DNA from 4 places in the Aquitalea sp. ASV11 genome. Region 1 is predicted to be linked to each of the others. Evidence: predicted binding sites of a transcription regulator. Region 1 holds the regulator's gene; each other region holds the start of a gene.
What was found. Region 1 encodes sigma-54, which starts transcription at its own class of promoters, with help from an activator protein. Its sites were predicted from a motif close to CTGGCACGCTTCATGCTT; they were not measured.
Positions count from the first base shown of each region.

Region 1 (7,612 bases):
AGCTTCCTGCTGATACTGGTCCCCGGCCAGGCCATGAACCCGGACAGCAAGGCAGCTGGCGTCCAGCGCTGGCATACCCTGCGCCAATAAGGCAGCAATCAGGCCGGTCAGTACATCACCTTGTCCGGCGACTGCCAGTGCCGGGCCGCCGCTGGTATTCAGGTAATAGGGCTGTCTGGGTGCGCATATCAGGCTGCCTGCCCCCTTGAGCACCACAACTGCATTGAGTGTAGCGGCCAGCTGTTGTGCGGCTTCCAGCCGGTTAGCCTGAATATCCGCTGTGGTACAGGCCAGCAGACGGGCAGCCTCCGCCGGATGCGGCGTGATGATGGTGGCGGCCTTGCGCTGGCGCAGATGCTTTTGCAAACTGGTATCGGCTGCCAGCAGATTGAGGGCATCCGCATCCAGCACCAGCGGCAGCGGGCTGCCCAGCGATTGTTGCAGCCACTGCACAGCTTGCACGCTTTGGCCGAGGCCGGGGCCCACTGCCAGGACATCACAAGCGGGCTGGTTGGCAGGTTGGGCGTCGCCATGCAGCATCAATTCGGCAAAAGCAGTATCGACGACCAGTCGCGGATCCAGGCTCAGCACATGGACCTTGCCCGCACCTCCGGCCAGTGCGGCACGTCCGGCCAGCAACACGGCACCGCTCATGCCGGGGCAGCCTCCCACAATGCTGACCGTACCGTGGCTGCCTTTATGGCTATCCGGTTTTCGCCGCAGCATGCGGGCATCCTGCCGGTTCAAATAACCGGCAGCCACGGGTTGTAGTTCTGCGGGATAGTCCAGTGGAGCACATTCCACCTGTCCTGCATGGTTGGCACCGGCTGCATAAAACAAACCCGGTTTGTGGCACAGAAAGGTCAGCGTGTGGCTGGCCTTGATGCAGGCTGAAGGAGCCTGGCCGGTATAGGCATTCAGGCCACTGGGGCAATCCAGTGCCAGTGTGGGGCAGGAAAGCTGGTTCAGCTGGTTGATGAGCTGGCACCAGAAGTCATCCAGCGGCCGGTTCAGACCAATGCCAAACAGACCATCAATCAGCAAGGCAGGCGAAGAGTAATCCACACTCAATTGCTGTAGCGGCAGGCCGCCAGCCTGGCGCAGGGTCTGGAGCGCCTCACAGGCTTCTGTACTGAGTGGTGGTTGTGGCAGCAGCACATCCACCTGATAACCTTGCTGCATCAGCAGCACTGCTGCCACCAAGGCATCGCCGCCGTTATTGCCCGGACCGGCAGCTACCAGAATGCGCGCACCTTGCGCGACATGCTGCTCCACCCAATCTACCGTGGCTTGCGCGGCTTGCTGCATCAGATGGATGCCACGCTGTGCGGCGACTACTTCCAGCTGACGCAAGTCCGCCAGGCTCCACAGGGCTGCATTGTGCATGCTTACTCCTTGCCGGGTTCTCCCCAGCGGGGCATCAGGCTATTGGGAACGCGTAGCTGGTCCAGTATGCGGGCGACCACGAAGTCCACCATGTCTTCGATGGTGGACGGGTGCGTATAAAAGCCCGGTGATGGTGGCAGGATCACCACCCCAAGCCTCGCCAGCTTGAGCATGTTTTCCAGATGAATGACGGAGAAAGGTGTTTCCCGTGGTACCAGAATCAGCTTGCGCCCTTCCTTGATGCTGACATCGGCAGCCCGTTCAATCAGGTTGTCGCTCATGCCTTGTGCAATGGCGGCCAGGGTGCCCATGGAGCAGGGACAGACCACCATGGCGTCGGCCGGGTTGGAGCCGGAGGCGACCGGAGCAAACCATTCTTCACGGCCAAATACCGCCAGCTGTCCTTCTGTGGCAGCTGTGCGTTGTTGCAACCATTGGGCAAATTCGGCAGGGCGGGAGGGAAGTTGCAGGTCCATCTCCTGCTTGGCCACGATTTGTGCAGCCTGGGAATAAAGTACCCACACGCGGACGCCTGCACCAATCAGGGTGTCGATCAGCCGCAGGCCATAGGGCAGGCCGGAGGCTCCGGTAAGGGCAACGGTAACGGTTTGGGGTGTTTGCATCTTGTTTCCAGTGGCGGTCCTGCCTGCCGGCGCAGCGGGATGCTGCGAGCCAGGCAGGTGACCGGTCAGGATTCGCGAAACAACTGGCGATGTCGTAACAGGACCTGTTCGGCCGGAAAGGCCTTGGCCAGTTGTTCGGCAATAAAGACAGAGCGATGCTGACCACCGGTACAGCCGATGGCCACAGTGAGATAGCTGCGGTTTTCGCGGCTGAATTCGGGCAACCATTTGAGAATCATGCAGCGGATATCTTCCGCCATTTGAGCGACCAGCGGTTGCCCCGCAAAAAAGTCGACGATGGGTTGGTCGCGGCCGGTAAACGGACGCAAGGCCAGGTCGTAATAGGGATTGGGCAGGCAGCGGACGTCAAACACGAAGTCGGCGTTCAGCGGAACGCCATGCTTGAAGCCGAAGGATTCGAAAATGATGGTGAGCCGACTGCTGTCTGCTTCCACCAACTGCTTGATGGCCGTTTTCAATGCATTGGCTGATAATTCGCTGGTGTCGATGCGAATACCCATTTCCTGCACGCTGGCCAGTAGTTCCTGCTCCAGCTGGATGCATTCCTCCACCGTGGAGCCGCTACCCGACAGTGGATGCCGGCGGCGGGTTTCGGAAAAACGCTTGACCAGGGTTTCCGGCTTGGCCTCGAGAAACAGCAAGCGTACATCCACGGCTTGCTGACGCAGTTTGTCCACCTCGGCAGGCAGTGCGCCCAGCGAAGGGCTGGAGCGGGTGTCCACGCTGATGGCAATCTGCTGGTAGCCATAATCGGCATAAAGCGACATGGCTTCGTGCAGCATGGTGGCTGGCAGGTTGTCCACACAGTAAAAGCCAGAGTCCTCCAGTGCGCGCAGGGCGATGGATTTACCGGAACCGGACAGGCCGCTAATCAATATCAGGCGCATTTTCCTGATCTCTGAGGAAGTTGGTATGGCGTTCGATGAACTCACGGGTACTGTCGATACCACGCAGTTGCAGGATGTAGTTGCGCACAGCCGCTTCAACCAGCACCGCAAGGTTGCGACCTGCCGCAACCGGCAGCACCACCTTGCGCACCGTCACGCCAATGATGTCCTGGGTTTCCGACTGGATGTTCAACCGGTCCAGGGCCTGCATCGCCTGGTCGTTGGCCTTGACCAGGTGAATAATCAGTTTTAGCACCTTTTTCGGACGCACAGCGGTTTCGCCAAAAATGGTACGGATATTCAGGATGCCCAGGCCGCGCACTTCCAGAAAGTCGCGCAGCAGCGGCGGGCAACGGCCTTCCAGGGTTTCCGGGCCGATGCGGTACAGTTCCACCGCATCATCGGCCACCATGCCGTGACCACGGGAAATCAGTTCCAGTGCCAGTTCGCTCTTGCCCATGGCCGAATCGCCCATGATCAGCACGCCGATTTCCAGCACATCCAGAAACACGCCATGCAACACGGTGGAAACTGCCAGTGCGCGCGCCAGATAGATGCGCAGCACATCCATCAGGTAGGGGCTTTCCAGCGGTGTGCTCATCAGCGGCACATTGTGGGTGTGGCAGTAGTCGCGCAGCAGTTTGGGCACTGGCTGGCCATTGGCCACCATCACCACAGACATGGTTTTGTGGAACAGTTGGTCCAGCGCGGTCTTGGCGGCGGATTGTTCCAGCCGGTTGAGGTAGTCCACCTCGGCCAGACCCAGCACTTGCACCCGGTTGGGGTGAATGAAATTCAGGTGGCCGACCAGGGCCAGGGTAGGGCGTTGTTCGTCATTGCCGATGGGGCTGTCCGCGCCGCCGGTGCCTGCTACCCAGGTCAGGTTGAGCTTTTGCTGGTTGTCCTGATACAACCGGCGCACGGTAATGCTAGGCATGGTTGGTATTCCATCCGGTGAGCAGCTGGTACAGATCGGCACGCGAGCTTGCGCTGAGCAGTTGTTCACGCAGCTGTTTGCTGGAGAACAGCTGTGCCAGCTCCGAGAGCACCTGCAAGTGCAGGTCGGTTGCCTGTTCCGGCACCAGCAGGACAAACAGGCTTTGCACCGGCTTGCCATCCGGCGCATCGAAAGGAATCGGGTTCTTCAGGCGAATGAACACGCCTGCCGCTTCCTTGAGCCCTCTGGCACGGCCATGCGGAATGGCCACCCCTTGGCCAAGGCCGGTGGAGCCCAGTTTTTCCCGGGCAAACAAGCAGTCGAAAATTTCACTGCGGGCGATGCCGTGGGTGTTTTCGATAAGGAGGCCCACCTGCTCGAAGACGCGCTTCTTGCTGGCGACATCCAGGTCCGGGAGGATGTGATCCTGTGTCAGGATTTTGCCAATCAGGCTCATAGGAATGGTTGCACGCGGCTACAGAAACTGGCCAATTCTACGTTGCCTTCATCAAAATGAAAAAGGCTCCGAGCAAATAAAAACGGGAACCCGCCGGGTTCCCGCATCGAATACATAATGCTTACAAGCTGGCTTCCGGTTGAACCTGCGGGCTTGCTGCACGGTGTTCGCTTTGTTTTTCCTTGTGCTTGAGTACCTGGCGATCGAGCTTGTCCATCAGCGCGTCGATGGCAGCGTACATGTCGGAGTCGGTGGCCTCTACGTGGATATCCTTGCCGGAAAGGTGAACATTCACTTCCGCCTTCTGTACCAGCTTGTCTACCGACAGGGTGACAGCAACGTCAATCACGTGATCGACATGGCGGGTGATGCGTTCCAGCTTGGTTTCCACGTATTCGCGGATGGCCGGGGTTACTTCGAGGTGGAGACCGGTTACTTTGAGGTTCATACCCTAACTCCTTCTTGTGTTGACTACCCGGTCGGGTCGGCCGGGCGGGCGGATATTCTTCAAGGCGTGAATCACAATGCCTTGCGCAGATTGACCGGCGGTATCTGCATAGCTTCACGATACTTCGCAACGGTGCGTCTTGCAACCTGAATCCCTTGCTTGCCCAGTTCGTCGGCAATGGCGCTGTCCGAAAGTGGCTTGGCCGGGTTTTCACCGTCTATCATGCGGCGGATATGCGCCTTGATGGCCGTTGCCGAGCATTCGCCGCCGCTGTCGGTTTCCAGTGCACTGCCAAAGAAATACTTCAGCTCGAACAGACCACGAGGGCAAAGCAGGTATTTCTGCGTAGTGACGCGTGAGACGGTCGATTCATGCAGGCCTAGTTCGTCTGCGATGTCCCGCAGGATAAGCGGCCGCATGGCGACTTCACCGTGTTCAAAGAACGCTTGCTGTCTTTCGACTATAGCTTCTGACACTTTCAGAATGGTGTCAAATCGTTGCTGGATGTTCTTGACCAGCCATTTGGCTTCTTGCAGCCGGCCAGTCAGTTCGCCTGCGCCTGCCCGGTTTTCCGACAGCATCTGGGCGTATAGCTGGTTGACACGCAAGCGCGGTACCGCGCCGTTATTGAGTTCGGCCACCCAGTGACCACGCCGTTTGCGCACGGTGACATCCGGAATGACATAGTGCACGTCTTCACCGCCAAAGCTGGATGCAGGGTGGGGTGTCAGCCGGGCGATCAGCTGCTGTGCCTGGCGGATGGCTTCGTCATCCACGCCCAGAATGCGCTTCAGGCGGGTGTAATCGCGATTGCCCAGCAGCGTCAGGTGCTCGGCCACAATCTGGCGGGCCAGTGCATGGCCGGGCTCATTGGCGGGCAAACGGGCCAATTGCAGGCCAAGCGACTCTGCCAGGTTGCGCGCGGCAATGCCGGGGGGGTCGAATTGCTGTAACAGGCGCAATCCGACCATCAGTTCATCGGTTTCCAGTTCCAGTTCCAGCGGCAGGTTGCTGGCCAGTTCTTCCAGATCGGTAGTCAGGAAACCGTTGTCGTCCAGTTCTTCAATCAGCAGCTGGACGATGGCCTGGTCGCGGGTGGGCAGGGTCAGTTCACCCAGCTGCGCCAACAGGTGTTCGCGCAGGCTGACCGGGCAGGGGACGTTGAGCATGGGGTCGAATTCATCGTCCCCGTCGTTGCGTCGGCTGCCACTGCCCCAGTCGGTGAGTTCGCCATTGCTGGCGTCCTGGCTGTTGTCACCATCGCTGCTGTCCGACGCCGTGCTGGTGGATTCTTCCTGGGCAGCCGGCGTTTCTGCCTGGCTGCTGTCATGCGAGGGCGGCTCATCGCCGCGTTCCAGCATGGGGTTGTCCAGCAAGAAGCGTTCGACTTCTGCCTGCAGGTCAAGCGTGGACAGCTGCAACAGCTTGATGGACTGTTGCAGTTGCGGCGTGAGGGTGAGTTGCTGGGAGACCCGTAGCTGTAGTGACTGTTTCATGGCTTACAGGTGGAAGTGCTCGCCCAGGTAGACCTGGCGCACTTTCTCGTTGTTGACCAGTTCTTCCGGCTCGCCGGAAGCCAGTACCGAACCATCACTGATGATGTAGGCGCGATCGCAGATGCGCAGGGTTTCACGCACATTGTGGTCGGTAATCAATACGCCAATGCCACGCTGTTGCAGGAAGGTGATGATTTTCTGGATGTCGATGACGGCAATCGGGTCTACCCCGGCAAACGGTTCGTCCAGCAGGATGAAGCGTGGGCGGGTGGCCAGCACGCGGGCAATTTCCACTCGGCGGCGCTCGCCACCGGACAGTGCCAGCGCATTGCTTTCGCGCAGGTGGGCGATATTGAGGTCGTCAAGCAACAGGCTGAGTTCCTGCTCCAGCTTGTCGCCCTTGTAACCGGCAATTTCCAGCACCGCCGTGATGTTTTCTTCCACCGTCATCTTGCGGAAAATGGAAGCTTCCTGCGGCAAATAGCCCAGTCCAAGGCGGGCGCGCTGATGAATGGGCAGGTGGGTGATACTGTTGCCATCCAGCGTGATTTCGCCTTCATCGGCACCGATCAGCCCGACAATCATGTAAAAGCTGGTGGTCTTGCCGGCACCGTTGGGGCCAAGCAGGCCGACCACTTCCCCGCTCTGGATCTGCAGGGCGACGTCCTTCACCACCGTACGTTTTTTGAAGCGTTTTTTCAGGCGCTCCACTTTCAGGATGCTGGGGCCGCTCATTGGGTGTTTCCGTCTGTTTTCTTGCCAGCTGGGCTGTTGTCCCTGGGCTTGGGCTGAATGATGGCTGTCACGCGGCCGCCATTGCTACTGGCACCACTGCTGACTTCATACATTTCGGTTTCGGTGTTGTAGGTAATGACATTGCCGATGACCAGATCACTGCCACGCTTGACGCGGGCATTGCCGGTGAGCACGGCAACGTGGGTGACGGTGTTGTAGTCCAGCTGGTTGGCCTGGCCTTCGATCCATTCGTTCTTGCCGTCCATTTTCTGGCGGAAGTTGACCTGGCGTCCGGTGGCCTGCATGGTCTGGTTACCCTGTTTGTCCTGGGTGACCGTGGCGCGGTCGGCATTGAGCTTGAGTGTGCCCTGGATGATGACGACATTGCCTTGCCATACCGTGACGCCCTTGAGCTGGTCGAGGTTGCCCCGGTCGGCACTGATTTCGATGGGCTTGTCCCGGTCGGCCTTTTCGGCATGGGCGGTCTGGATGGCGCACAGGCCGAGGGCCAGCCAGGCCAGCCGGATGAAGCGGCGGCAGTTATTTTTCATAAGTGGCCTTTGCGTTGGACAGCAGCTGTAATTGTCCAGCCTGCTGTTCGTAAATGAAGCCCACGGCGCTG
Region 1 covers NZ_JAELUD010000019.1:22,482-30,093, reverse strand. The annotation lists gene JHD62_RS08560 (NAD(P)H-hydrate dehydratase) at 1-1,386, opposite strand, end outside; gene JHD62_RS08555 (flavin prenyltransferase UbiX) at 1,389-2,009, opposite strand; gene rapZ (RNase adapter RapZ) at 2,075-2,917, opposite strand; gene hprK (HPr(Ser) kinase/phosphatase) at 2,898-3,854, opposite strand; gene ptsN (PTS IIA-like nitrogen regulatory protein PtsN) at 3,847-4,311, opposite strand; gene hpf (ribosome hibernation-promoting factor, HPF/YfiA family) at 4,433-4,759, opposite strand; gene JHD62_RS08530 (RNA polymerase factor sigma-54) at 4,831-6,255, opposite strand; gene lptB (LPS export ABC transporter ATP-binding protein) at 6,259-6,990, opposite strand; gene lptA (lipopolysaccharide transport periplasmic protein LptA) at 6,987-7,541, opposite strand; gene lptC (LPS export ABC transporter periplasmic protein LptC) at 7,531-7,612, opposite strand, start outside.

Region 2 (7,612 bases), on a different contig from region 1:
ATCTTGCCGTGGCTGTCCAGCATGGGTTCCAGCATCGAAACCACCGGCTGGCCGGTGAACTGGCCGTAAACCGGCTCGGTGATGTAATGACCGCCATGCTGCAAGGCCTGACGGAAAAAAGTGTGCTGCTGGTAGGTGCGGCCAAGTCGGCCCAGGTTTTCCGGAATGCTGGCCTGTACCGTTCCCTTCATGTCCATCACCACGATGCCCCAGTTGAACATCATCAGCAAAATGGGACGGCGTTCCAGCTCGGGCTGGATGGCTGCGGCGGTGAGCGGCTTGTCCTTGAACTGTACGGTGAGGGAGCGCAGCGCCTGAATGCGCTCGTTGACCGAGCGGTCTACCTCGTGCGCGGCCAGCGAGACGGCCGAAAGCTGCTGGGCCGAAATGGTATTTTCCATCTGCTGGCGCAGGGTGTGGCTGATCAGCAAGGTCGCCAGCCACAGCGTCAGCACCAGGGCCAGCAACATGCCGAGGGTAAGGCGGGTACGCAGGGTACGCCTGCCGTTCAGGGAAAAAGAAGGACTCATGTTTCTGCGTGCAATCCACGATTCTTGCTGACTGTCAGCATAGCGGAGGCATCGTACGCTGTGTGTCTTCTTGTCGGACAAAACCGGCCAATATCTGAGGCTGATCAAGATTATGACAAGCGGGCCGGGCCTGTTCTGCAGGCCCGGCCCGCCCGGAGAGGACTTACCAGGTGGTTTCGCGATCCGGCGTAGCGCTGATCTGGTGGATGGTCAGGTCGGCACCGTTGAATTCTTCTTCTTCATCCAGGCGGATGCCTACGGTTTTGTGCAGCAGCGCATACACCACATAGCCACCGCCAAAACCGACGGCAATGCCTGCCACGGTACCCAAAACTTGCGACAGCAGGCTGACGCCGCCCAGACCGCCCAGTGCGCTCTGGCCGAAAATTCCGGCGGCAATGCCACCCCAGGCACCACAGATGCCATGCAGCGGCCATACCCCCAGCACGTCGTCAATCTTCCAGCGGTTCTGGGTCTGGGTGAACAGCCAGACAAACATGCCACCGGCCACCAGCCCCACCACCAGCGCACCCAGCGGGTGCATGATGTCCGAACCGGCACACACCGCCACCAGCCCGGCCAGCGGGCCGTTGTGAATGAAGCCGGGGTCGTTCTTGCCGGCCCACATGGCACTGAGCGTGCCGCCCACCATGGCCATCAGCGAGTTGATGGCCACCAGGCCGGAAATACCATCCAGACGCTGCGCGCTCATCACATTGAAGCCGAACCAGCCGACAATCAGGATCCACGCGCCCAGAGCCAGAAACGGAATGGAAGAGGGCGGATGCGCGGAAATGCGGCCTTCCTTGCTGTAGCGGCCACGGCGCGCACCCAGATTCAGCACGGCAGCCAGGCCAATCCAGCCACCTACCGCATGCACCACCACCGAACCGGCAAAGTCATGGAAGGGCTGGCCAAAGCTGTGGCTCAGCCAGTCTTGCACGCCGTAGTGGTTGTTCCAGGCGATGCCCTCGAAAAAGGGATACACCAGTCCCACCAGCAAAAAGGTGGCGGCCGACTGCGGGTGGAATTTGGCGCGTTCGGCAATGCCGCCGGACACAATGGCCGGAATGGCGGCGGCAAAGGTCAGCAGGAAGAAGAACTTCACCAGCTCATAACCATGGTGATCGGCGATATGGCGGGCATCACCCAGGAAATTGACCCCGTAGGCCACGGTGTAGCCGACAAAGAAGTAGGCAATGGCAGAGACGGCAAAGTCGGTCAGAATCTTCACCAGGGCATTCACCTGGTTTTTCTTGCGCACGGTGCCCAGTTCCAGAAAGGCAAAACCGGCGTGCATGGCCAGAATCATGATGGCCCCGAGGAGCAGGAACAGTACGTCTGATGGCGCGTTGGCAGTTGGCATGGCGAGTCCCGTTGTTATCGGCTGTTGTGGGACTGTGTAAAGCAAGGCGAATGCCAGCTGGCGCCGGTTTGCACCAATTTGGTCATGGCATGCACGAAAATGGCGGAAACCGGCGCTTTATTGGTGAATGATGGTCTGGATTCTTTCGGCGCAAAAACGGTGCATGTGCACCAAGTTGGTGTATTTGTGCGTGTTTGTGCAACGCTTTGGTGCGTTGTGCCCGGCGCGTCAGCCTGCGTGCATCGCGCTAATGCAGCTTGACCAATGGCTGGGTGCGTCGCTGCAGCAAGCGGGCCGCAGCGGTGAGCACGGTGGGCAGCCAGCCAAACAGGGTGAGCTGGTGGCGGTGGTACAAGGACAAATACATCAGCCGGGCAAACTGGCCGTGCACGAACAGGCTGCGGCGCGACAGGCTGCTCATCAGGCTGCCTACCGTGCTGTAGCGGCCCAGCGAAATCAGCGAACCCAGGTCGCGATAGCGGAAGTCCTGTAGCGGCTTGCCAGCCAGCTGGCAGCGGATGTTGTGATACAGCAGCTCGGCCTGCTGACTGGCCGCCTGCGCCCGTGGCGGAACCCAGCCGGTACCATCCGGGCAGGCGGCGCAGTCGCCCAGCGCGTAGACCTTGTCATCCAGCGTGGTTTGCAGCGTAGGGCGTACCAGCAGCTGATTGAGCCGGTTGCTGGCCAGACCATCCAGCCCGGCCAGCATGGCCGGTGCCTGTACACCGGCCGCCCAGACCACCAGTTCCGACCCAATGTAGCGGCCACTGGCGGTGTGGACGGCATTGGCGTCGACGGCGCTGACCCTTTCACCGGTCAGTACCTCCACTTGCAGATTCTCCAGCTGACGGTGCGCCCGGGCGGCCACCGAGTCGGGCAGTGCCGGCAGAATGCGTGGCCCGGCTTCGATCAGGGTCAGCCGGATATCACGGTCCGGATTGATGTTTTCCCGGCCATGCGCCACCAGTTCGCGCGTGGTGTTGCGCAGTTCTGCCGCCAGTTCCACCCCGGTGGCCCCGGCACCGATGATGGTGACGTGCAATTGCCCGGTGCGCAGTGGCCCGTTTTGCAAACTGGCGCGAATGCAGGCATTGACCAGTTGCTGATGAAAACGGCTGGCCTCTGCCGGGGTGTTCAGGCAGATGGCGTGCTCGGCCACGCCGGGGGTGGCAAAGTCGTTGGTGGTGCTGCCGATGGCCATCACCAGAATGTCGTAGTGCAGGGTGCGCGCCGGAATCAGCGGGCGGCCCTGTTCATCTGCGGTGGCGGCCAGTTGTATGGTCTGTTGCTGACGGTTCAGCCCGGTCATGCGCCCCAGGCAAAAACGGAAGCCGTCACGCTTGGCCTGCGCCAGGTAATCCAGTGCCTCGCGGTGCGGGTTCATGCTGCCAGCGGCAATTTCATGCAGCAGCGGTTTCCAGATATGAGTGCGCGAGGCATCCACCAGCGTGATGTCCAGTTGGGCCGAGCGCCGTGCCAGCCGCCCCAGACGGCTGGCCAGCACCAGACCACCGGCACCACCACCGACAATTACGATTCTTTTCTTGTGCAAAGACATGCAGGCTCCTGATGCCTGCTGGCCGTATCCTTCCATTCATGCACCAACTTTCATGCATCAAGTAAGGTGGGGGTGAATGGTCACGACAAGCAGTGCCGGGTTAAATACAATCACTGCCAGCTACTTTGCCTGTGTCACTGTGGCGCTCGCAAACGATATAAATTCCACACATTGTGAGTAAATGGAAGAATGTATGCGTAAACGTTTACCCGGTATCGAGGCCTTGCAGGCGCTGGAGAGTGCGGCGCGCCACCAGAGTTTCACCCGTGCGGCGGAGGAGTTGTCTCTCACCCAGAGTGCGGTGTGCAAGCAGATTGCCCAGTTGGAGGACATGTTGGGTGTTGCCCTGTTTCATCGCATCAAGCGCCGGGTCAGCCTGACTGAAGCCGGCCGGGTCTATGCGCGAGGGGTGCGTGACTGTCTGGAGCGGCTGGAGCGCCATACCCTGGCCTTGATGGCGCATCAGGGCGCAGAAGGGGTGATCGAACTGGCCGCCGTGCCTACTTTTGCCACCCGCTGGCTGATCCCGCGGCTACCGCTGTTCAATCAGGCGCATCCGCATATCACCGTCAACATCACCACCCGTTCCGACCCCTTCATCTTTACCGATACCGGCTTTGACGCCTGTATCCATTTTGGCAATGGCGTGTGGCCCGGTGCCGAGGCCAGCTGGTTGTTTGGCGAAGAAATGATCCCGGTGTGCAGCCCGCAGCTGGTGTCCGGCACTGCTGTGCCGGCGGCGCACATCGCGCAATACCCCTTGCTGCATTTGTCGGCCCGGCATGAGGCCTGGCAACGTTGGTTTGTAACGGCAGGGGTGGATAATCCACAGGCCATGGTGGGGGCGCGCTACGAGCTGTTTTCCATGCTGGTGGAAGCGGCCCGTGCCGGCATGGGGGTGGCGCTGGTGCCGCGCTTTCTGGTGCAGCAGGAAATCAGCAGTGGCAATCTGCTTACCCCCTGTGATATTTCCTTGCCCAGTGACAATGCCTATTACCTGGTTTGTCCGCCGGACCGTCAGCAATCGCCGCCACACCGGGCTTTTGCCGACTGGTTGTTGCAGCAGGCGGCGCGCTATCGGGAAAGCTTGTCAAAGCAGACTGAATAAGTGAAAAAAACAAGTAGAAATGCGTACAAACAGCTACATTCAAACGGTGGCTTGAAAAAAAGAATATCTACGTGACATCAAGAGCAATACGCCTGCTTGCGGGGGTGATCGTCAGCCTGTTGTGCTGCCAGTTGGTCATGGCCAAGGACGTGCTGCGCGTGCTGGCCTGGCCGGGTTATGCCGACCCGGAAGTGGTGCATGACTTTGAACGGCGCTATCAGGTCAGCGTCGAAGTGACCTTTGTCGATTCCGACGAGGCACTGTGGGCCCGCATGCACGCCGCAGGCGGACCACGTTTTGATGTGGTTGCCGCCAATACCGCCGAAATGCAGCGCTACCATGCTGCCGGGCTGCTATTGCCGCTGAACCCGTCCCTGATTCCCAATCTGCAACGCCAGCTGCCACGCTTTCGCGACCGGGCCAGCATTCCCGGCCTGCAGCAGCAGGGGAAGCTGTATGCCGTGCCCTATACCTATTCCACCATGGGCATCATTTACGACAAGCGGCAATTTGCCCGCCCGCCAGACTCCATGAACGTGCTGTGGGACCCGCGCTATCGTCACAAGGTGCTGGACTTCAACAGCGGGCCGCACAATTTTTCCTTTGCCGCGCTGGCCAGCGGCATTGCCCAACCCTTCCAGCTGGATGCTGCACAACAGGCCGCCATGGTGAAGCGGCTGATCGACCTGCGGCGCAATGTACTGACTTATTACAACCTGCCCGAAGAAGCCACCGAACTGTTCATCCGCCACAAGGTGGCAGTGATGTTCGGCAATTACGGCACCCAGCAGCTCAACTCGCTGCGCCAGGCCGGGGCTGATGTCGGCTATGCCATTCCGCGCGAGGGCGTGCTGGCCTGGCTGGACTGCTGGGCGATGACGCGCGCAGCCCGCCAGCCGCAATTGGCACAGCAATGGATCAACTACATGCTGGAGCCCTCGGTCAGCGCGCTTCTGCCCACCAGGCAGGGGCTGGCCAATACACTCAGTGCCAGTGCCGACCTCCCGTCCGGCGCGCGCGTGTTGTGGCTGCAGCCGGTGGAAAATGCCAACCGGCGTGAAGCGCTGTGGCAAAAAATCTATTCTGGCGACTTGCCGGGGAGCTTCTGAATCATGCGCTCCGGTCTCTTGTTCAAACTCGCCTTGCTGCTGGCCATTTTCGGCATCCTGTCCTCCGGCATTACCGGCTACTACGCCTATACCGCCAATCGCGCCATGCTGGTGTCGGCAACGCAAAGCGACTTGCTGACCGCCGCGCGCGGGGTGAACCGGCGCATGGTGCAATGGGAGGATGAAGCCGCAGACGATACCTTGCTGCTGTCACGCCTGGTGCAAGTGCAGGTGGTGATCAACCAGCGCAATGGCAGTGAAGCCAGGCGGGCGCGGGATGAACTGGCGCAGGCCTTCTCCGCCATGCTGGCCCTGCATCCGGAATACCTGCAGGTGCGGCTGATCGGCGCGGCGGACAATGGGCTTGAACTGGTTCGGGTCGACTCCAGGTCCGGGCTGACAGAGCGGGTGGATGGTGGCGATTTGCAGGAAAAAGGCCACTTCCCCTATGTGTTTGAAACCCTGGCACTGCCGGCCGGGCAAATTTACCAATCGTCTATCGAAGTCAATCACGAGCGTTCCGCGCATGATGCCGAAGGCCGGCCCGGCCTGATGGTGGCCACGCCGTTGCCGCGCAGCGATGGCCAGCCCGGAGGCCTGCTGGTGATCAATCTGGATCTGGAACGCTTGCTGGGCCAGTTGCGCAGTGATTTGCCCAAGGATTACCAACTGTATCTGGCCAATCGCTGGGGGGATTTTCTGGTTCACCCGGACCAGGCCCAGACCTTCGGTTTTGACAAGGGACGGCGGGTGCTGATGCAGGACAGCTTTGCCGCCACCAAAGCCTTGTTCGAGCGTAAGCAAAACCAGCTGACACTCAGCGGTCTGGATGACCCGCAACAAGCCGCCGGACAGGTGATGGCCTTTGTCCGCCATCCGCTGGGCCGTGGCAATCGTGACGACTTCATCGTCACCGGCCTGGTGCAGCCGCTGGATACCGCGGTGGCCGCTGCGGCCCCGCTGGGACAGCGCATCATCCACATGGTGCTGGCTTTCAGTGTGATTGCCATCATGCTGGCGGTGGTGTTTGCCCGTGCCATGCTGCGACCCATCAACACCCTGGCGCAGGCGGCCAGCAGTTTTTCCACCACGCAATTGCAGCAGGCACTGCCGGTGGAGCGCAATGATGAAATCGGCGTACTGGCACGCAATTTCGATCGCATGCAGCGGCAGATCAACAGCCATATGGCCAGCCTGTACGACAACCAGCGCGAACTGAGCTATCTGGCACACCACGACAGCCTGACCGGCCTGGCTAACCGCGCGCTGTTTTTCCAGCGGCTGGAGCAATTGCTGGAGCAATCGCAACGCAATGCCAGCCAGTTTGCCGTGCTGTTTGTCGACCTGGACCACTTCAAGCAAATCAACGACCAGCATGGCCATGCCATTGGCGACCAGGTGCTGCAGATCGTGGCGCGCCGTCTGCTGCATGCGGTGCGTGGCAACGACATGGTGGCGCGCATGGGCGGGGATGAATACCTGATCCTGCTGCAAGGCAGCTTTACGACAGATAGTCTGTCCGAACTGTTGTCCAAGCTGTCGCTCAGTATTGGCGAACCCATGGTGGTGGAAGGCAAGAAGCTGGAAGTCGGGGCCAGTATTGGTTACAGCCTGTACCCGCGTGACGGCACCACGGCCGAACAACTGGTCAACCAGGCCGACCATGCCATGTATCATGTCAAGGCCATCCAGCGTGATGGACATACCCGGCAACTGCCTTACAACTGAGCACGGCCCCGCGCTATCCCCATTCACATGTCCAGGCCCCACCACGTGGCTACCACGTCTTTCCGCTTTCCCTTGCTGACGGCTTGTCGGCAGGGGCGTAGTTCTCCCGGCAGCGTGCAGGCCTTGCCGGAACTGCTGCGCCAGTTGCATCACTGTTTCCGTCTGCCATGCGAGCGCATGGGGGTGGAATTCCAGCTGGAACTCGACCCCGCA
Region 2 covers NZ_JAELUD010000025.1:35,089-42,700, reverse strand. The annotation lists gene JHD62_RS22975 (EAL domain-containing protein) at 1-530, opposite strand, end outside; gene JHD62_RS10240 (ammonium transporter) at 694-1,896, opposite strand; gene JHD62_RS10235 (NAD(P)/FAD-dependent oxidoreductase) at 2,144-3,454, opposite strand; gene gcvA (transcriptional regulator GcvA) at 3,648-4,562, shown strand; gene JHD62_RS10225 (extracellular solute-binding protein) at 4,634-5,671, shown strand; gene JHD62_RS10220 (diguanylate cyclase domain-containing protein) at 5,675-7,399, shown strand; gene JHD62_RS10215 (Hpt domain-containing protein) at 7,445-7,612, shown strand, end outside.
Region 2: a site for sigma-54 is predicted at 1,936-1,953, ahead of JHD62_RS10240 (ammonium transporter). Genes of this name have one in related genera too.

Region 3 (7,612 bases), on a different contig from region 1:
ATGAGCGGGCAGGATATCGCGCTGATGGCCGATGATGGTGACGATGAGTCTTACGCACCCATCGACTGGCTGGCCGATGCCCACCATGAACCGACCCGCGCACTGGAACGCAAGGCTTTCGATCACCTGCAGACCGAAGGCATCGAATATGCGCTGTCCACTCTGGATGCCCGTAGCCGCCGCATTGTGGAAGCTCGCTGGCTCGCAGACGATGGCGGTTCCACCTTGCACGAACTGGCTGCCGAGTTTGGAGTTTCGGCCGAACGCATTCGCCAGATCGAAGCCAAGGCGCTGGGGAAAATGAAGGCCGCACTGAGTGAAGGTGTGGTGATCGACGACTAAGCCGTCGCCGTCAATAACAAAAAGCCCGCGCCAAACGACGCGGGCTTTTTCATTTTCTTCACTGCTTTACCGCCTGAGTGATACAACCGCCACCTCACAGTCGGCGGTTTGCAGCAACACTCACTCCCCTTCCCCACCCCGGTACTTGGCTGGCAGCTTGTCAAAGACGCGTTGTGCCTCGGCACGCAGGCCTTGCCATTCGGGCACATCCTCATCAATACCATCGAGATAATCCTTGGCATAGGTCGGGAAGGATGCCAGTGCCGTGGCCACGGTTTTGCGCGCCTCATCCTGCTTACCCGCCAGCGCCAGCATCTGCGCCTTTTTCATCATCACATCCGGATAGGGGCGGAAAGCAGTCAGGCGTTCTTCCCACTGCAATTTCTGCGTCAGGTTGCTGCGATCCGCAGTCAGATAATCATCCAGCGTGCTAAGGGCGTGATAGGCAAACAGCGGATGCTCATCCATGATCTGCGCCAGGCGCTGCTGGCGCTTGGCATCGCGTGCCGGGTTATCCGTCTGGGTATACAAGCCCACCAGCTCGTTGTAGGTGGACCAGGTGACAATCGACAGATAGCCGACATACACCATACCCAGCAGCCAGGCTGCCCGAACCAGCAAGCCGGCACGCGCAGTCCGTGCCGGTGCCATCGAAGCAAACACCACCAGCATGGCGAGGAAATACAGATACCACAGCGGGTATTCCAGCATGCTGTGAATCAGCGTCACCGCCATGCAACCCAGCGCCAGCATGCCTTCAGCTTCGGCACGCTCGCTGAAGAATGGCCATACCACCCAGGCAAAGCCGACTACCACGGCCAGCGTGACCGGCAAGCCCATTTCCGCCAGCAATTGCAGAATCAGGTTATGGCAATTGGTGAACAGGCCGCTATTGAAGCCTGCGCTGGCAAACTGTGGCAGTGGCTGCAAACGCACGCTTTCTGCTGCGTATTGCGACCAACCCACCCCCCACAAGGGGTGGTCCTTGAAGGTCATCCAGGCCTTGGTCATTTCGGCAATACGTCGCGAACCCATATCGTCACCATTGGCCGCCAGCCGCTCCACGCCGGAGGCATTGGTCACATTGGCATGGGTGAACAGCGAAATCAGGTGATTGACCAAGGGCAAGGCAAACTGCGCGGCGAAGATCACCACACAGGCCAGCAACATGGACCACATCAGGCGGCGCGACTCCTGGCTACGCATGCGCCAGTGCCATACAAAGCCAAGCATGGTCAGTGCCAGCAGATACAACAGCGTAGTGCGCGACGCAGCATATGCCAGCATCAGGCCGAACCAGACCACCAGCAAGGCCAGCCAGCCACGCGCCATGCGGTCCACGGCAAACAGGTATACCCCGCTCACCACCGACCACATCAGATAATGCGCGTACTGATTACGCTGGCCGATATGGCCAAAAATATTGGTAGTGGGGTGGGCACTGTCATAAAACAGGCCCAGCGTGTGGGCAAGGCCGGTCAGCTGTGCCAGGCCAATCAGCGACTGCACCAAACCACCCACAATCACTGCCCGCGCCAGCCAGATGGCAAAGTCACGCGGCCCGAATGCCTGCTGCAGGCTGTAGGACAGCCCCGCCAGCAAGGCCACCACCAGCCAGGCCAGTGCGGTGGCATAGGTCATGCCGGGAAACAGGGCCTGCACCAGCTGCGGCTGCACACCCCACAGCAGTGCGAGCAACAAACACCACCAGCTGGCGCGTGGTACACGTTCAAACAAAGTTGCCGACGGTAGCAGGAATACGGAGGAAGCCAGCATCAGCCACACCACATTCATCTCGCCAAACCATTGCGGCAGCGGCACAAAATGAATGCGGGATGCAAAAGGCAGGATGGCAATCAGGCAAAACGACAGCAAAGCCATGCGGCGGGAAAGCGTCGGAAAGGACATGATGAAATAAGGGAGCCGAAAGCAAAACAAGGAGGATACCGCATGTCCGGCAGGAAGACACCGCCAGCCTGGGCCGACGGTGCCTGTGGACGATCAGAAAAGCGCTTTGCGGGTAACGGGGGCGGCGACAGTCATGACTGCTGCGATACGGCCAGCCTCCGTATTACCACCGTGCGCGGCATACTCTTCGGCAGCATGCTTGGCAATTTTCTTTAGTGGTTCAATTTCCGGGAAATTATAACGTGCATAATTTGCCACATAAGCATCAACAAAATCAGGATAATTTGCGATTGCCAAAACCAGTGCCTCCTGAGATTTTTTGGTCTGTCCATTCAATGCGCGCAAAATGGATAATTTAAATAACACTTCAGGATAAGGCCTTATTTCTGCAAGGCTTTCGAAGTGATTAATCTTATAGTTGAACTGGTCTCTAGTCGGCTGAAGATAAGCAACCAACTCCATATCAGCATCATCTCGCCAAAAGGGATTCGCACCCAACTCAAGCAATGACTTTATTCTTCTGGCATTTTCAGCAACATCCGCAGTAGGACGCTGATTCTCAAATAATGTCTTATATGCGCCATGACCAATCAGAAAATTTACTAAACAAAGAACTGCAACACAAACTGCAATTGTCCGTACAATAAAACCACGAAGCTTCAGATTGACACTAGGCAATGGAGCCAAAACCCCAACAACGACCAAACAAAGTATGAACGGGAAATACCATAATGGGTATTCAAACAAGCTATGAATAACAATAATGCAAAAAACTGAAAGCAAGAACAAATTTTCACCACTCTTAGCACCAAATTTCACATACCCGATAAAAATCAATAATAAACATAGTGCCACGGGCAACAAACCAACAAGACCTGTTTCGGCCAATAGCTGGAAGATCAAATTATGTGAATTATTGAATAACCAACTCTCCGGGGATTTCGGCCATCCTCCGAATGCTTCCAACCTGACAGATTCAGCTGCATAACCACCCAGACCAACACCAAAAACAGGATGAGAGAGAAAAATATCCCAAGCCTTACTCCACTCGATACGCCTACGCGCTCCGACACCGGCGGCCATCACACGATCAGATCCACTCTCAGCATCAATCGGCATGCCAATGTAACCAAGAATTTGACATATCTGGTGATTAAAAATCTGCACTAACACTACTAAAATAACAGCCCCAGAAATGGCAAAGACCATTTTCCGCACCGTCTGATCCTCATGACTTTTACGTAACCAAATCCAGGAAAGGCAACACATCATTAGACCGTAAAGCAAAATCAATCGCGCACCAGACCAAGAAATAAGAAGCGAAAAAAGAACTATTGAAGCCCAGAAAAATAATGCCCGCAGTTTGTTAATAGAATACAAATAACAAGCTGCCACCAAACCCCACGTCAAAAATTGAGCATATTGATTTCGCTGACCAATATTACCCATAATATTGCCACGAGGATTTACAGCGTCATACACAACAAATCCATTAAAATAAGGGGCCAAACCCATTATTTGTATATAACCAAGTAACACTTGCACCAACGACGCACAAAAGAACAGCATGCAAAGCGATACAATAAATTCACTACGACCTTCTTCATCAATACCATTCTTTGCATATAGGGAAAAAAGAGACAACAACAATAGCACCGACAATTCTTCAGGTGCTTCAACATGCCTAGACCCGATACATGCCAACAGAAATAATAACAAACCAACAGATATCACCGAGAGGTTCAGCCGCACATTTCTCCATGCAAACAGTACAAATGCCACGCCTAAACCCACGATGGAAATAGCGCTGAAATACCAATCAGGGGAAGGTGGAAATCTAACAAAGCTAAAAAATGGTAAAACAATGATTAGCCCAATAAAATAATTAGATATTTTTCTCATCTTCCACACCAAAATAAACAAAGGGGTGCAAAAGCACCCCTTTATAATTACAAATTAAGCTATATGATCAACGGCAATTCGCAGGCAGATACTGGCTAGGAATTGTACTGGCTGCACATTTCCAGTCTACAGTACCGCTAGCAAGAGTACCAGTCAGAGTAAAGGCATTCGCTGTACTAGTTACACTACCACCGATACCACTAGCCATGGTAACAGTCAACACACCGACAGTATTGCTGGTTTGCGAGTAACCAACAGAAGAAACATACTTGGTTGCAACAGAAGAGAAGCCTGCAGAAGCAGCTGTACCAGGCATAGTACCATTACTGATCGCATATTCAGACACCGAGGTTTTAGCTGCAGCAACAGCGGCCAAACCTTCAGACACCTTGGCACGTACGGTGTAGTCCTGATAAGCCGGAATGGCAATGGCAGCCAAAATACCGATGATTGCCACAACAATCATCAGCTCGATCAGGGTAAAGCCCTGTTGGATTTGCTTTTGCATTTGATACTCCTTGGAAATTACCGACAGTTAGCCGGCAAATAGTTTGGATAAAGCCCGTTACTGGAACAAGTCCAAGATACAACATTACTAGCTGTAACACTTGGTGTAAGTGTTAGCTGTAAACCCGAAGCAGTAGCTGCATTAAATGAAACGGTAATCACACTGACACCAGCACTGGCTGCAACTTGTACATTACTGACGTAGTTGCCTGTAAGACTGCTTGGCAAACCTGCACTGGCATTGGTTGAAGGCCAGTATCCATTCGAAATGTAAGACTCGCTGACTGAAGTCTTGGCATGATCGGCAAACGTCAAGCCTTCTGCCACTTTCGCCCGAACGGTGTAGTCCTGATACGCCGGTATCGCAATCGCAGCCAGAATGCCGATGATGGCTACCACAATCATCAGTTCAATCAAGGTAAATCCGTTATTGCGTCGCATGCCCCTCTCCGTGGTATGCACGGGCTACTTAATGCAGAAAGCGTGCCAGGTGGCTGCGCACTGTGTTTTCAGGGCGGTACACCATCACTCAGCTTGCATAGCCTGTCAGCATGTGACGTTTTTTGTCAGTTCCAGCTGCCGGGACTGGCTGTGTTAGCATCCTGCCATTCCCGCATACAGGAGCCCTCATGAGCAACCAGGACTGGCTGAACCGCAGCCGCGATAGCGTCTGGCACCCTTGCACCCAGATGAAACGCCACGAAACCCTGCCCATCATCCCCATCGCCAAAGCCGAAGGGGTATGGCTGGAGGATTTTGACGGCAATCGTTATCTGGATGCCGTGAGCTCCTGGTGGGTGAACCTGTTCGGCCATGGCCATCCGCGTATCAAGCAAGCCATCAAGCAGCAACTGGATGAGGTGGAACATGTGATTCTGGCCGGTTTCACCCACAGGCCGGTGGTTGAGCTGTCTGAGCGGCTGTCCGCGCTGACCGGGCTTGGCCATGTTTTCTATGCCTCGGATGGTGCCAGCGCTACCGAGATTGCCCTGAAGATGAGCTTTCATTACTGGAAGAACATCGGCCAGCCGGAGAAGTGCCGTTTCATCAGCCTGGATAACAGCTATCACGGTGAAACCGCCGGCGCACTGGCAGTCACCGATGTTCCGCTGTTCTCCGCCACTTATGCGCCGCTGCTCAAGCCTGGCGTGCGGGTGCCATCGCCGGATGCGAGACAGGCCCGGCCGGGACAGAGCGCCGAGGATGTGGCCATGGCCGCCATTCGCTCACTGGAAAATGTACTGGCAAAGAAGGCTGGCGAAATGGCAGCCATCATTGTGGAACCGCTGGTACAGGGTGCGGCCGGCATGGCCATGTACCACCCGGTCTACCTGACCGAACTGCGCCGTCTGTGCGATCAGTATCAGGTGCATCTGATTGCCGATGAAATTGCGGTTGGCTTTGGCCGCACCGGCACGCTGTTTGCCTGCGAGCAGGCCGGTATCAAACCGGACTTTCTCTGCCTGTCCAAAGGCATTACCGGTGGCTTCCTGCCCCTGTCCTGCGTACTGAGCACGGACACCATCTACCAGGCGTTTTATCACGATGATGTCACCCGTGGCTTTTTGCACTCCCACAGCTACACCGGCAATGCGCTGGCGTGCAGTGCAGCGTTGGCCGTGCTGGACATTTTTGCCGACGAAGACATCATTGCGCGCAATCGCGAACTGGCCGCAACCTTTACTGACATTCTGGCGCCACTGGCTGAACGGGCAGATGTCCATCACTTCCGCCATACCGGCATGATCTGGGCGTTTGATGTAGAAAGCCCGCGCGCCGACTTTGCACAAGCGTTTTTCTCGGCCATGCTGAAACTGGGCTGCCTGGTCAGACCGATCGGCAAGACGGTGTATTTCATGCCGCCTTATGTCATGCAGCCTGCTGAAATGGTGCAGCTGTTCCAGGCCACTTGCACTGTGCTGGATGCCCTGCATCAAGAAAACACGATTTTGACCGGGCCGGTCACCGCATTGCCGTGAGGATTACCTTGCCTAGGCGGGCTTGATTCAAATAGCATGAGCGATACAAGGAATGGCAGATCAACCATCCATATGGTTTGTCATCCCGCGAGAACCCATCACCTTACCCGCCTAGCCACAGGATGCACGATGCAGCTTGCCTTGCCCGCTCTGGATATGGACCCGAGATTGGTAGACACCAACCCTGACAGCGTTGCCAGCTGGGTAGAACGCTTGCCGTACACCGACCTGCATGAATGCGGCCGCCAGATGCTGGATGCCTTGCGCAATCTCAGCCGTACCCCGATGGAAGTGGCCAACCGCCACAAGCTGCTGCTGCAATACCTGAAAGGGCTGGACCGCTACTATCCCGCGCTGGAAAGTGAAATCATCCAGACCGATCTGACCTCGGCACCCCGCACCCGCCAGCTGGCCATGCTGGGTGCAGCCCTGTTCGAAGCCATTTTCATTGCCTTCAAACGCACGCTGAGCGAGCGACTGGCCAAACGGGGTTTGCTGGAGCGTGAGCAACAGCGCATTGAACTGCTGTTGTACACCATGATGTCGGCACGCCAGTTGCTGAGCATCTGCTGCCAGAGCTACAGCCCGCCACCAGCACACTTCTGGTACGACTGCCACCAGCTGTTCAGCTTTGCCCTGGCGCGTGGCTGGCAGGACAAGCATCTGGAAAACGACGACTCACCGGCCACCATTTATCGCCAGATCCTGCTATTGGGGCTGACCTCCACCAACCGGCTGTCCATGCCGGAATTACTGGTTGCCAAACAGTTGATCATGGACCTGGCCCATCAGACAGGACTGGTCCCGGTTGAGGCGATTCAGGGGCAAGCCCATGGTTATCTGGTGGATGCTGGTCGAGACGAACCGCCGCGCTTCCTGCGCATCCAGGCAGAAACCCTGGAAGCCGGGTGTTATCTGCTGGATCTGGCGCCTGCCATTACCGTGCTGAATCACAGCATCGAGCAATTGACCAA
Region 3 covers NZ_JAELUD010000031.1:8,358-15,969, forward strand. The annotation lists gene rpoH (RNA polymerase sigma factor RpoH) at 1-342, shown strand, start outside; gene JHD62_RS11525 (PglL family O-oligosaccharyltransferase) at 463-2,250, opposite strand; gene JHD62_RS11530 (PglL family O-oligosaccharyltransferase) at 2,344-4,152, opposite strand; gene JHD62_RS22860 (pilin) at 4,220-4,660, opposite strand; gene JHD62_RS11540 (pilin) at 4,678-5,100, opposite strand; gene JHD62_RS11545 (adenosylmethionine--8-amino-7-oxononanoate transaminase) at 5,289-6,638, shown strand; gene JHD62_RS11550 (hypothetical protein) at 6,768-7,612, shown strand, end outside.
Region 3: a site for sigma-54 is predicted at 5,132-5,149, ahead of JHD62_RS11540 (pilin). Genes of this name have one in related genera too.

Region 4 (7,612 bases), on a different contig from region 1:
CTTGCTGGGGACATTGCTGCTGGGGGTGTTCGCCAGCAAGGCCTGGAACCCGGCGGGCGTTGACGGCTTGCTGATGGGTAATCCGGATTTCCTGTGGAAGCAGGTGGTGGCTGCGGTGGTTTCCGGTTTGTGGGCCTTTGGCTTTACCTACGGCATGCTGTGGCTGATCAACAAGATGACGCCGGTGCTGATTGACGAGCATACGCAGGAAACCGGGCTGGATCAGACCTTGCATGGCGAAGAAGCCTACAGCGGGTCGCTGTGAAAACGGGGCCTTTGCCCAGCAAAGGCCCTGCTGTTTTTTTTGTCGGTGGCGGCAGTGTCATTATTTGCCGCCTCGCCTGTTTGCCTACTTCTCCAGCGCCACTTCCACGCAGCGCGCTTGCAGCAGGCGGCCGATGTCCAGCGGGGACATGGCCACTTGCAGGCCGCGGCGGCCGCCGTTGATGTATACCCTGGGTAAATTGAGAATGCTGGCTTCCATGTAAACTGGCATGGGCGTGCGGGTGGCGAAGGGGCTGGTGCCGCCCACCAGATAGCCGGAGTGGCGGTTGGCAATGTCCGGCTTGCAGGGCTGCACTTTCTTGCAGGGCAGCTGGCGGGCCAGTTCCTTGGCCGACACCTTGCGGTCGCCGTGCATCAGCACCACCAGTGGCAGGCCGTCCTGGTCTTCAAACAGCAAGGTCTTGATGACGGCGTGTTCGTCCACCTTCAGTTCGCGTGCCGGGGTGGCGGTGCCGCCGTGTTCTTCATAGCTGTAGGCATGGCAGCTGAAATCCACCTTGTTATCCAGCAGAAAACGTAGTGCCGGGGTGCTGCCGGCTATGCTTGCTTGGCGCATGGTCTTGTTCCATTACTGTTGTTGTTGGTCCGGCAGCGGCTGGCTGCCGGCGTATCTGGTTTCAGGCTGGGTCGGCTCAGGCCTCTGCCGGTGCAGTCAGGCCGTATTCTTGCGGAAAGGTGTGCATCGAGCTTTTCACCACGGTGACAGCACCGTCTATCAGCCCGCAGCGGCCGCTGCCGGGCAGGATCTGGCACAGGTGTTGCAGTGCATCCAGGTCGGCAGGGCTGTGGCGGCCGCCGTCCACCCGGTCCAGCAGGCGGGCCAGCTGGAAGGTACCGCATTTGCAGGACGGGCACTGGCCGCAGGAGCCCTTGGCAAAGAAGTCGATGTATTCCGCCACCTTACGGATGATGCTGCTGCCTTCCGAGATGACAATCATCGCACCGGTGCCCAGTCGGGAATGGCGCAGCCATACCGAGTCGAAATCCAGCGCCACGTCCAGATCACGCGCGGTAAGCAGCGTGTTGGACGGGCCGCCGGTAAACACTGCCTTGAAGGCCTTGCCCTGCAGCATGCCGCCGCCGTAGTGGAACACCAGCTCTTGCAGGCTGGTACCCATGGGCAGCTCGTACAGGCCTGGGCGCAGTACGTCGCCGGACAGCGAGTACAGCTTGGTGCCGCTGGCCTTGCCTACGCCCAGTGCGCGGTACCAGTCGGCACCATGACGCAGGATGTGGCTGACATTGGCCAGGGTTTCCACATTGTTGATCAGCGTGGGCTGGCCGTTGATGCCTTGTTCTGCCGGGAAGGGCGGCTTCTTGCGCGGGAAGGGGAAGCCGGCTTCCAGCGACGCCACCACGGCGGTTTCCTCGCCGCCGATATAGCGGCCGGAGCTGGCCACTACCTTGATTTCCAGCGGGTGGCCCAGGGCCTGCTCCAGCTGTTGCAACAGGGCGCTGTGTTGCCATTGGCTGACTGCCAGTTGCATGTGCTGCATGCTTTGGCCCTGGTGCGGGTTGATGTAGAAGATGACGCAGGCGGCGCGCACGGCCAGCGCGGCAATCAGCGCGCCTTCCACTACCTGATGGGGCGAGGCACTGAGCAAGGTGCGGTCCTTGAAGGTGCCCGGTTCGTCCTCGTTGCCATTGCACACCACGTATTTGTTGTCGCCCACGGCATTGGCGGTGGCTTCCCATTTGCGCCAGGCCGGGAAGCCGGCACCTCCCATGCCGCGCAGGTCGGCGTCGGCAATCTGGCGGATGATGGTGCTGCGGGCACTGAGTGCCGCTTGCAGGCCAAGGCCGCCACCTGTCTGCAGCCAGGCGTCAAGGTTTGGGCCTACCTGCACTGCCGGGTTGAGTAGTACCTGATTGAGTTTTTCCATGATCATTTCTCCTGGGCGCGCTGGCTGGTGGGGCGATGCAGGGCGAGGCGGGCCTGTCCCGGATAGAGCAAGGGGGCTTGAACGCTGGCGTCCAGCCCGGCCAGTGCCAGCTGGCGTTGCCAGCGGTAGACGTGTTCGATGCCGCCGCGCAGGGGCGGAAGCGATGACTTGTGGCGGGCAGCTTGCGCCAGTCGGGCTGCCTGACGTCCGGCGCGACGGCCAAAAGCCAGGATGTCCAGCAGCGCATTGCCCATCAGCCGGTTGCGGCCATGAATGCCACCGGTGATTTCACCGGCACACAGCAGGCCGGGGACTTCGGTCTGGCCGTTGCCGTCTATCACCACGCCGCCGTTCTGGTAGTGCAGGGTGGGGTAGATCAGCATGGGCTCGCGGGTGGGGTCTACGCCGCATTTGTCGGCCAGGTGCTGCAAGGCAGGCAGGCGTTGTGCCAGTTCCGGCCCCAGTGTGCGGGTGTCCAGAAACACGCCGATCTGGCCATTGCGTTCGATGCCGCGCCCGGCGGCGCATTCGCGCAGAATGGCGGCGCTTACCACGTCGCGCGGTGCCAGTTCTTCGATAAAACGCTCGCCCAGGCCGTTGACCAGCAAGGCACCGCCGGAGCGGGCAGCTTCGGATATCAGCCCGCCACGCAGTCGCGCCGGCCAGGCCACGCCGGTGGGGTGGTACTGGAAGGCGTCCATGTCACGCAAGCCGGCACCCAGCCGGTAGGCCAGCACCAGCCCGTCGGCGGTGGCGCCGTAGTGGTTGGAGGTGGGAAAGCCTTGCAGATGCAGCCGGCCGCAACCACCGGTGGCCAGAATGGTTTGCCGGGCGGAAACCACCATGAAGCGCTGGTATTCCAGGTCGTACAGCACGGCCCCGGCGCAGCTGCCGTCCTCGTGCGACAGCAGTTCCACCACCGGGCAGCGGTTGAGCAGGGTGATGGCCGGGTCCAGTTCCACGGTTTCGCGCAGCACGCGCATCATCTCCAGCCCGGTGTAGTCGCGGTAGCACAGGATGCGCGGCTGGCTGCAGCCACCGGCTTGCTTGTAACGCAGCTTGCCACCGTCGCTGAGCGGGTCTTCCAGATCAAAATGCATGCCCAGTTCAATCAGCCAGCGGATGACCCCGGGCACATCGCTGGCCATTTGTGCCAGCAGTTGCGGATTGGCACATTTGTGGCCGCCACGCATGGCGTCGTCGAAGTGTTGTTGCGGACTGTCGCTGGCGGCCAGTGCAGCCTGGATGCCGCCTTCGGCCATTACGGTATTGCTGTCGCCCAGTCGCAGCTTGCTGGCCAGCATCACTTGCGCGCCGCTGCGCGCGGCGGTCAGCGCGGCGGCCGCACCGGCACCGCCGCCGCCAATCACCAGTACATCGGTGCTGCGCTGTTCGGCACCGGCCAGGTCAAAGCCGTCGATCAGCGCATTGCTTTGCAGCAAGGCGGCCAGTTGCGGGTGGCAGGGTTGGCCGCGGCTGGGGCCGATTTGCAGCAAGGTGCTGGCATCCGCGTTGCTGTCCGGGTGGTATTGCGCCAGCAATGCGCTGCGCGACAGGTCGGCCGGGCGCAGCGGTGACTGGGCATGGGCGGTCAGATTGGCCAGGGCTTGTGCATAGGGAATCGCGTTGTTCATGCTTCGCTCCTGGGAGTATCGCTGCGGGTGTTGATGGCCAGCTCGCCACGGGCCTGTTGTTCCAGGCGGCGAAGCAGATCGCCGGGGCGCAGGTTCTGGATGGCCTGGGCGCGGCGCAGGTAAAGGCCGACATGATTGGGCCGTATGTTTTCCGGGCAGGCCAGGGTGCACAGATTGCACATGATGCAGGCGTCAAACAGCGCGGCGGCTGCTTGCAACTGGCCGCTGGCCGCCAGTGCCATGCCTTGCTGCACCGGTATGTGCCGTGGGCAGGCGCGGTCGCAGCCGCTGCAATGCCGGCAGTGACTCAACTCGGGAAAGGTTTGCTGTAGCTGGGGCAGGGCCTGCCAGCCATCACGCAAATCATGCGGGCGGTAGTGGTGGACGTGGTCGGGCAGGTAGTAATCGATAAAGCTGACCTGCATGCCGTCCTCTACCGTGGTTTCACAGGCCAGACGGGTTTGGGCGCTGCGCTCACCGGCCTTGCGGACCAGGCAGCGGCAGGAACCGCACACGCCCTGGCCCATGCAGCCGATATTGGCGGTGAGCGGCGTATCGCCTTCCAGGCGGGTGTGCAGGATGGAGTTGCCGGGTGTGGCATCCACCACCTTGCCATCAATGCTGATGCGGATGGTTTCACTCATGGGATTGTCCTCAAGCTTGGGTTGCGGCCTGCGGCGGCATGGTGTGCTGCCACTGGCCGGGCCGTTGCTTGCGCTACTGCAAGGAGCGTGCCACAGAGTGAAAATGCTTCAAGATGTTGAATAAAAAGAAAAAACCATGAATTGATTTTTGCCGTGTGGAGCAAGATCAACGGAAAACCGTGCTTCTGCCGGACTTCGGTTTACGGAAAACCTTACGCGGGGTAGTGATTTGCGGGATTCGGCTGGCGGACAGGCAAAGTGCGGATTTCCGTACTTTTTAAACAGTGGATTCGCGGCTGGCCGTACTTTCAGCGTTTTGCCAATGGTATTGTTCATTCAAATCAATGACATACAATGACCATTGCGTGGCACGGGGCTTGCTCTGAGGTGGGTGGGAGACACACTACAGAAATCAAGGAGCAAGACCATGTGGGGAACCATGAGTACAGCACTGCTACCGGTGGTGCTATTGATGCTGCTGGGCTGGTTTGGCGGCCAGCGCGGCTATTTCCGTCAGGCGGATGTGGGGGTGATGGCAACGCTGGTGATGCGTTATGCCTTGCCCTGTTCATTGTTTATCGGCGCGCTGAAAACGCCGCCGGAGCGTATCCAGAACCTGCCTTTCATTCTGTGCATGACCTTCGGCTTTGTCGGCACCTATGTGCTGGCCTTGCTGGCCGGGCGCTATTACTACCGGCAGGGGCTGAAAACCAGTGCCATCCAGGCGCTGGTGTGTACCTTTCCGGACATGGCCTATTTTGGCGCGCCCATCCTGCAGCAGGTCTGCGGGCCGCAGGGTTTCATTGCCGTGCTGATTGGCAACCTGATCACCAGCTTTGTCATCCTGCCGCTTACCATCGTGCTGTGCCGCTGCGGTGAAATGGCGGATGCGGGGGACGATGACGGCATGGTGGCCATGCTCAAGCAAAGCCTGGTCAAGACCTTGTCCAACCAGATTGTCTGGCTGCCTATCCTGGGGGTGGTGCTCAGCTTCAATCATCTGCATCTGCCCGCTGCGGTACAGGAAAGCGTGGACATGCTGGCCAAGGCGGCCGGTGGGGTGTCGCTGCTGGCGCTGGGCCTGATGTTCTGCGGCGAAAAGCCCAGCTTCAACGGCCATGTGGTAGGTAATGTGGCGATGAAGAACTTCCTGCAACCGGCCCTGATGCTGCTGGGCATCTTCCTGTTTGGCGTGGATGCCGAGTTTGCCAGGCAGGCGCTGATTGTCGGTGCGGTGCCCACTGCCATTGCGGCCTCGATGTTTGCCGTACGCAACCAGACCTATGCGCTGCATGCCTCGCATTCTGTACTGGTAGGCACGGTGATCGGGGTGTTTGGTGAAGCGGCGCTGATTTACTTCATGGTGTGATGACGGCACGCCCAGGCTGGCGCTGCTGGTCTGAGTAGCGGAAAACAACAAGGCCCGGCATTGCCGGGCCTTGTTGCGTTCAAGGGCCAGGGACTGTGAAGCGGGATGGCAAGACTCAGTGTTGCGAGGACAGCTTGATGAACAACAGCCGCACCAGCAGGTAGGCAAGGGCATTGCCCAGCGTCATCAGCAGCAGCACGCCGGGTAGGGGTAGTGCGTTGGTGAGGTCCGGCAACGGGGTGCTGCCCAGGTGACGGGCCAGCAGGGAAGAAAAGCTCAGGGTAAGCAAGAGTTTGATAGGCATGGCAGCAGCTTTCCGGCATTCAGATGGGGCTGCTTGTTGCAAAAGCCGTGCCTGCTGCTTGTTATTTCAAGATATTGATAGAAAAGGAAAATTTAATAGCCGTCGCTGGCTGTGGACGGCTTTCCGGTCTGCTGCGTTCGGAAAACCGCGCTTATTGCTGCGCGCGGGCCTGCAAATGCAGCAGGATGCTGTGCCCGCCATGCAGGATGTCATCACCAATCGCAGCGGCGGCGGCAGGCCCATCGCCAGTGCGGATGGCCGCCAGTACCGGGTAGTGGTAGTCAATCATGTCGCTGCCGCCTTGCTGGTACACGGAGGCAATCAGTGGCCCCATCTGCAACCAGATGCGGTACAGGATGCCTTGCAGGAAGGGCAACCCGGCGATATCCACCAGGGCAAAGTGAAACTGCTGGTTAAGCTCGCAGCCCAGCATCGTGTCCTGTGCCGTCATGGCCAGTGCGTTGCGGCTGACAATGTCTTCCAGCCGGGCAATGGCGCTGGGGTCTGCCTTCTGCGCAGCGGTTTCGGCGGCCAGCCCCTCCAGCCGGATACGGATGGCGCGGATTTCCAGATAGCGCTCCACCGTCATGTAGGGCACGCGGATGTCACGCGGGGACTGCATGGTGAGCGCCTGTTCCTGCACCAGACGCAGGATGGCATCGCGCACCGGGGTGACGCTGGTGCCCAGTTGCTCGGCCAGCTCACGTATTTTCAGTCGGGCACCGGGTTGCAGCCGGCCCTGGATCAGCGCCTTGCACAGCAGCTGGTAGACCGTGCTGCCCAGATTGTCGTGTTCCAGTGTGTCCAGTTGGTAGTCCATGCGTTGCGGGCCGGTGAGAGGTGGTGACGGGTGCATCATGTTACCACTGCTACTTGTCAGAATAAAATGCAGCAAATATGATGCATCATAATTTGTGAGCGTGATGTCGGGCTTGTCGCAGCTATCCGGTGCCGACACGCTGTCCCTTTCGTGCGCAGTCTGGCTGTGTATCAGCCCTTACCAGCAGGAGACTCCATGTCCGGATCCACCCGTTACATGCTGTTGACCGGTGCCAGTCGTGGCATTGGCCATGCCACGGTCAAGCTGTTCCAGGAGCATGGCTGGCAGATTTTTACCGTGTCGCGCCAGCCTTTTTCCGAAGCCTGCCTGTGGCCGTCCGCCCGGCAGAGCCATGTACAGGCCGATTTGTCCGACCTCTCTTGCCTGGATGACTTGATTGCCGAGGTGAAAAGCCGGTTGCCAAATGGCGAACTGCATGCACTGGTAAACAATGCCGGCATCTCACCCAAGGGCCCGCTAGGCGAGCGGCTGGGTATTCTGGCCAGCGATATCGACGTCTGGAGCCGGGTGCTGAATGTCAATCTGGTGTCCACTGCCTTGCTGGCACGCGGGCTGTTTGACGAACTGAAAAAGGGGCAGGGCTCCATCGTCAATGTCACTTCCATTGCCGGGTCGCGCGTACACCCGTTCGCCGGGGTGGCTTATGCCGCCT
Region 4 covers NZ_JAELUD010000032.1:10,749-18,360, reverse strand. The annotation lists gene JHD62_RS11785 (ammonium transporter) at 1-265, shown strand, start outside; gene JHD62_RS11780 (aminoacyl-tRNA deacylase) at 350-841, opposite strand; gene JHD62_RS11775 (NADH-quinone oxidoreductase subunit F) at 918-2,168, opposite strand; gene JHD62_RS11770 (FAD-binding protein) at 2,171-3,802, opposite strand; gene JHD62_RS11765 (2Fe-2S iron-sulfur cluster-binding protein) at 3,799-4,446, opposite strand; gene JHD62_RS11760 (AEC family transporter) at 4,874-5,815, shown strand; gene JHD62_RS11755 (hypothetical protein) at 5,931-6,119, opposite strand; gene JHD62_RS11750 (GntR family transcriptional regulator) at 6,271-6,978, opposite strand; gene JHD62_RS11745 (SDR family NAD(P)-dependent oxidoreductase) at 7,135-7,612, shown strand, end outside.
Region 4: a site for sigma-54 is predicted at 4,523-4,540, ahead of JHD62_RS11765 (2Fe-2S iron-sulfur cluster-binding protein). Genes of this name have one in related genera too.